Regions from separate parts of the Alkalihalobacillus sp. MEB130 genome, predicted to be linked through region 1. Evidence: predicted binding sites of a transcription regulator. Region 1 holds the regulator's gene; the other holds the start of a gene.
What was found. Region 1 encodes NrdR, which represses ribonucleotide reductase genes. Its sites were predicted from a motif close to AACACNATATATNGTGTT; they were not measured.

Region 1 (3,435 bases):
AGAAACAGCTGGTTATCATTTGGAAGCAGGAGCAAAAAAAGTACTAATTACGGCTCCTGGAAAAGATGAAGATATCACAATCGTAGTCGGAGTAAATGAACGCGATTACATGAATGAAGAACATCATATTATTTCTAATGCTTCATGTACAACTAATTGTCTAGCTCCTGTTGCCAAAGTTCTTGATGAGGAATTTGGCATTGAAAGTGGGTTAATGACAACGGTTCATGCTTACACAAATGATCAGAAGAATATTGATAATCCACATAAAGATTTGAGAAGGGCTAGAGCTTGTGGGCAGTCTATTATCCCTACTTCCACAGGTGCAGCCAAGGCAATCGCCAAAGTCCTTCCTCAACTAGAAGGTAAGTTAAATGGGATGGCACTTCGGGTTCCCACTCCAAATGTGTCCCTCGTTGACTTAGTCGTTAATGTAAAAAAAGATGTAACGGCTGAAGAAGTAAATCAAGCGTTACTATCAGCTTCTCAAGGTAAACTAAAAGGAATTTTAGGGTTTACAAATGACCCACTTGTGTCGGTTGATTTTAATGGGGATGATCAATCATCGATTATTGATGGACTTTCTACAATGGTGATGAATGAAAGACAAATAAAAGTATTGGCTTGGTATGACAATGAGTGGGGGTATTCATGTAGAGTGGTTGATCTTATGAACCTTGTTGCAACAAAATTATATGAAACAAACCAAGTACATTCAGCTTCATAATCATAAAGAGATGACTTAGAGGACAGGATCCTTCAAGTCATCTCTTTTGTTTACGTATGTACAAAGGACAGAATAGTGTATTTCATAATGTGACACGATAACAGTAGTTTGTTTAAGTAATCACGTTCTTTATACATTATCTTTAATAAAGGGGATTTTACATATGGACACAATGGGTCGTCACGTTATTGCAGAATTATGGGGGTGTGACGTGGAGAAATTAAATGATATGAGTTTCATTGAACAATTATTTGTGGATGCTGCTTTAAAATCAGGAGCTCAAGTGCGCGAGGTAGCATTTCATAAATTTGCCCCAAGAGGAGTTAGTGGGGTAGTCATTATTTCAGAATCCCATTTAACGATTCATAGTTTTCCTGAACATGGATATGCAAGTATCGATGTGTATACATGTGGAAATCTTGACCCCAATGTGGCTGCTTCTTACATCGCAGAGTCATTGCGTGCAACAGCAAGTGAAGTAGTGGAAGTACCAAGAGGTATGGGACCAATAAAAGTGGGGAAATCACAACGATAAAGTATAAACAAGGTTAACCTTGTTTTATTTTTTACCGATACGTTTTTTTGTAAAGCTAACAGGTTCAAAAGGACACGACAATTCAGCCTCTTTTTTGTCATTTCACTTTCTTTTGCATCTTTATGTTATGATAGTTCTATTGTAAACAGTAAGAGTATCTTGTCAGACCTCTACTTTTTCTATATCATAAAATATAGATACTTTACTTGAACGATTTATGTACGATACGGAAAGTGGAGATGATCAAATGCTATGTCCTGCTTGTCATCACAATGGAACTCGAGTACTTGATTCTAGGCCAAGTCATGAAGGACGTTCTATTCGCCGGAGAAGAGAATGTGAAAAATGCAGTCATCGTTTTACGACGTTTGAAATGGTGGAAGAAATTCCTTTAATTGTTGTAAAGAAAGATGGGACGCGTCAAGAATTCTCACATGAGAAAATTTTACGCGGATTAATTCGTGCTTGTGAGAAGAGACCTGTTTCTTTAGATACACTTGAGATGATCGTGAATGGTGTGGAACGTGAATTAAGAGGCTTTGGTAAAAATGAAGTCCAAAGTCAAGACGTTGGCGAACTTGTTATGGAAAGGTTAGCTGATATTGACGATGTTGCTTATGTTCGGTTTGCTTCTGTTTACCGACAATTTAAGGACATCAATGTCTTTATTAAAGAATTGACAGACTTAATGAATAAGAATGAAGAATAGAGCTTAAGCGTAACTCGCTACAAGCTCTTTTTACGTGAGATAGCCAATTGGGCGATTTTGGGGGTGAAAGGATGAGTTGGCATTGGAAGGAACTACTACCAGTTGATCGATTTTCAGTTCGGACAAGTAACTATATAACAGAGGTGGACAGATTAACGTTAACCTTGTTGTATCAACCACTTACTGGTGCAATAGCTCATAGTTTGTATTTGACACTCCTTTCCCAATTAGAGAAAGATGAGTATTGGAGTAGTGAATGGACTCACCGGCAACTAATGCTTTTGTTAGGTGTTTCCCTTGAAGTCATATATGAAGAAAGAAAGAAGTTAGAAGGAATAGGTTTATTAAAAACGTTTAAGCATAAAGATGAATCCGGCAATGCGACCTATCTGTATGAGTTGCAGCCTCCGATGACACCGAAACAATTTTTTGAGAATGATGTGTTAAGTGTGTATTTATTTAATCGTCTTGGTAAGTCTCATTACCGGCAACTTCGTGATCGCTTTACTCTTAATCAGATTAATCGAGATGACTATATGGAAATGACGCATGCCTTTGATGAAGTATATGTTTCTTTGCACCACTCAGAAATGGTTTCCAATCTAACTTCAGAAACAGGTAACGCTTTACAAGTCGATAAAGACAAACAATTGCTCTCATCTAATGAGCAAAGTGAATTGGTATTTCAAGCGTTTGATTTTGAATTGCTTGAAAAAAGCTTATCTTCCTTTATCGTACCAGATGAAGCTTTAACAGAAGAAGTTAGAAAAACAATTAGTAGACTTGCTTTTGTCTATAAAATAGAACCTTTAGAAATGAGTAGCATTGTTCAACAAGCTCTTCTTCATGATGAAAAGGTAGATTTGCAGCAGTTGAGAAAGAAAGCGCAGGAATGGTATAAGGTGGAACATGGAAATGAACCACCTGGATTAGCGATGCAAAAACAGCCGATAATAAACCAGACAATGGCTGGGGTTGAGCCAAAAACAGAGGAAGAACGAGCTATTAAGTTTTATGAGACGACTGCACCTTTGGAATTGCTTGAGATTCGTTCGGACGGAGCGAAAGTGGCAACAGCAGATGTCAAGATTATTGAATCACTAATACTAGATCATCAATTATTGCCAGGAGTAGCCAATGTACTTTTAGACTTTATGTTGTATAGTCAAGATATGAAGTTGTCCAAAGCACTCGTTGATAAAGTAGCTGGACATTGGTCTAGGAAAAAAGTTAAAACGGTCAAAGAGGCTATGCAACTTGCCTTAGTAGAAAGACGTAAAGCTAATGAAGTAGCAAACAAAATGAATCAACCTCCAGTTCAAAAACGTACGAATCAGAAGAAACAAAATGCGAAGCGAGATAAACTACCTAAATGGATGATGGAAGAAAAAGAGAACAAACAAAAGAACCAGAAAGTAGAAGAGGATACACAGCAAGAGTCAAAAGCGGATGATCAGAGTTTTG
Region 2 (3,435 bases), on a different contig from region 1:
TTGCATTATCGATAAAGAAAATACCTGGTTCTGCACTATATGTTGCACAAATATTAATCAAATTCCATAATTCTTTCGCTTTAATAATACGGTACGTACGTACACCGTATCCTTGTTCTTTCCATTCACGAACATCGCCAACTTCATGCCAGTTCTCATTATATGCTTTCATTTCCGCTTCATCGTAGTTCTCCACGTCAGGGAAACGAAGAGCATATTCTTCATCATTTTCTACAGCTTCCATAAATTCTTTCGTTAAACAAACGGAAATATTGGCACCAGTTAAAAACTCCGCGTTATTTACAGAGTACGTTCCACCAACACGTAATTTTTCTTCCGCATCTTCAATAACTTTCGGATCGAAACCACCGTGACCAGCAATGGTCTTGTAGTTAACAATACCTTGGTACATTGATTCTTCAACCACTGTTAGTGGTGTGAAGGAAAGTTTATCTTTAACAAGCTTTCGAATATGTTCGTCTTCTGTATTTTCTAACAAGAAACGCAAAATGCGTGGATTTTGCATTTTAGAAATGATGAATTCTAAAATATCAGGATGCCAGTCAGAAAGCATGATCATTTGAGCTCCACGTCTAGACCCACCTTGTTCCACAAGATGCGTAAGTTTTGCAATATCATCAAGCCATGAAACCGATCCAGATGACTTACCATTCACTCCACGAGCAAGTGTATTACGCGGGCGTAATGTTGAACCGTTCGTCCCCACACCTCCACCACGACTCATAATTTCCATAACTTGCTTACGATGTTCAGAGATGCCTTCACGTGAATCTTGAACGTAAGGCATAACATAACAGTTAAAGTACGTAACATCTGTCTCCGCTCCAGCACCATACAAAACACGACCTGCTGGAATGAAATTCATGGAAACGAGTTGCTCAAAAAACTGTTCGAAAACTTCTTGACGTTTTTCTTCCGTTGTTTCAACTGAGGCAAGACCAGTTGCATTACGTTTAGCAATTTGCTCATAATAAATTTCTAAAGGCTTTTCAATAGTATCTAGTGAGCGAGTAACAACACCTGAATCTGCCTCTTCTCCTTCAAGTACTCCACGAAACTCTTCATCAATGAGTACCTTCGCTTGATTTTGGTCACGGTTAAGCTCTGTAACGAATCCATATCCGCGTGCTGGGAACTTCGGGTCGTCTTTTACAGTTAAGACAACGAAATCCCCTTCTTTTAATGTTTTCTTTTCTGTATCTTTAAACGTGTAACGGTCTAACATTACGAGTCTTGATACGCCTTTTTGAGTAATATGCATGTCGCTTGTAATTGAGTGAACTTGCGAAAATTGCTCAATATCCTCATTTAGTCTTTCCGTATTCAGGCGCATCACATTTGACATCGTCATTGCCATTCGCGTCTCCTCCTCTTTCACATGGAAATCTATATTTAACTAGTATTTCTAGTTGATCTCTTATAACTGTTGTGCTTGTCCATGTACGATATTCTTGGGTAAGCTTACCACAAGATCATCACTAGATTCAATATATTGTGCTTAAATTTATTTTCCATACACCATATATTGTGTTGGATTATATTTCGATTTCATTTGTCAACTTTGTAATGGCTAAAAAAAAGAAGGATTTACGAGTTTAGTAGAATGTTATCCGCTTTTTTTCGACATTTTGAACGAATTCGTCTCTTGCCAGAATAAAATTGATTTCAATGTCTTATTTCATCATAGTTTCGGCGGCGATACAAAATCTTTGACAAAATTTTTAATCGGTGATAATCATAATTATGTTATTCTTGATGCATACATCGGTAAGAAAATAAATCAACATTTAGATATTGAATAGCTGGAGGAACAAAATATGGAATACATTATACAAAATGAAAAAATCATTCCTAAAACGGAGGCTTCCATCCATTTTGATGACAGAGGATACTATTTTGGTGATGGAATATACGAAGTAGTTAAAGTATATGCAGGCCAGCCTTTTGCTATGGACTTACACCTTAATCGTCTTATTGAAAGCTCAAAGAAATTAGACATCACCCTTCCTTATTCAAAAGAGAAGATTACACAATTCATCACTACATTAATTGAAAAAAACTCCATTCAGGATGGTCTAGTTTATTTTCAAGTCACTCGTGGGGTAGAACCTCGCAACCATTTATATTCAAGAGAATCAACTCCGATTTTCACAGCTTTCACACAACCTGCTCAAACACTCGAAGATTCACAAAAAAACGGGATTGATGTTTGGTTGACAGATGATATTCGCTGGCTACGCTGTGATATAAAGACCATTAACTTATTAGGAAATGTAATGGTCAAACGTGAAGCAGCTGATAACAAATGCCAAGAGGCGATTCTACATCGCAATGGGACAATTACTGAAGGTTCCTCATCCAATCTTTTTCTTATAAAAGATAAGGTGCTGTACACACACCCGGCAACCAACCTTATTTTAAATGGGATTACACGCCAATTAATTATTGATGTTGCTCAAAAACATGATTATTCTGTAGTAGAAGAGCCTTTTCCTGTTGACGTACTAGAACATGCAGATGAAGCATTTATTTCAAGCTCCTCTGTTGAGATTACACCAATTAAGGCCGTTTACGGACAACTATCTACCACTTTTCCAGTAGGTCCTGTAACTAAAGATCTTCAAAAGAAATTTAAGGAATTGCTCCCAAAAGTTAAATAGCAGCAAAAGAGGACTGGTCACTAACAACCAGTCCTCTTTTTTCATATAGTTACTTCCTATAATTCCATTCATCTGTCTCATAGCGATCTCTCGCTATTTGATTCACGATTTCTTCTTCATCTTTTGTTAACGTATATGGCTCTAAATCAATGTTTAATCCTTTTTCAAACCCTCTTTTAAAAGCTGCCTTTGCTTGTTCCATTGTGAGAGGCTCACTTCTAAGTGCATTGATAGCTACCGCTTTGTTTTTAAAATTCTTTTGCATTCGTTCGCGTAAACGTTCACTTGAGTAATTAAATAAATCAAACAGCTTATCCTCATCTATATCTAAGATTATTGATCCATGCTGTAAGATGACTCCTTTTTGTCTCGTTTGAGCGCTCCCTGCCACTTTCCTTCCTTCCACAACAAGCTCATACCAAGAAGGCGCATCAAAACAAACAGCTGAACGAGGATTTTTCAATGCATTTTTTTCTTCATCCGTTCTCGGTATCGAAAAATAAGCATCCAATCCAACATCTTTAAATCCTTCTAAAATCCCTTCCGATATGACACGATACGCTTCGGTCACTGTCTTTGGCATCTCTGGATGTTCCTCTGAAACGATCACACTATACGTTAATTCTTGATCATGCAATACTCCACGCCCACCCGTTGGTCTGCGAACAAACCCTAGGTTGTACTCTTTCACTTTTTCCATATTGATTTCTTTTTCTACCTTTTGGAAGTATCCAATGGAGAGAGTTGCAGGGTT

Region 2: the regulator NrdR is predicted to act here: its motif matches at 1,536-1,553, upstream of N0O92_RS20090 (vitamin B12-dependent ribonucleotide reductase).

Annotation. Positions count from the first base shown of each region.
Region 1 is NZ_JAOANA010000003.1:133,361-136,795, forward strand. It holds gene N0O92_RS04230 (glyceraldehyde-3-phosphate dehydrogenase) at 1-727, shown strand, start outside; gene speD (adenosylmethionine decarboxylase) at 891-1,262, shown strand; gene nrdR (transcriptional regulator NrdR) at 1,510-1,971, shown strand; gene N0O92_RS04245 (replication initiation and membrane attachment family protein) at 2,043-3,435, shown strand, end outside.
Region 2 is NZ_JAOANA010000026.1:1,730-5,164, reverse strand. It holds gene N0O92_RS20090 (vitamin B12-dependent ribonucleotide reductase) at 1-1,378, opposite strand, end outside; gene dat (D-amino-acid transaminase) at 1,839-2,681, shown strand; gene N0O92_RS20080 (lipoate--protein ligase family protein) at 2,731-3,435, opposite strand, start outside.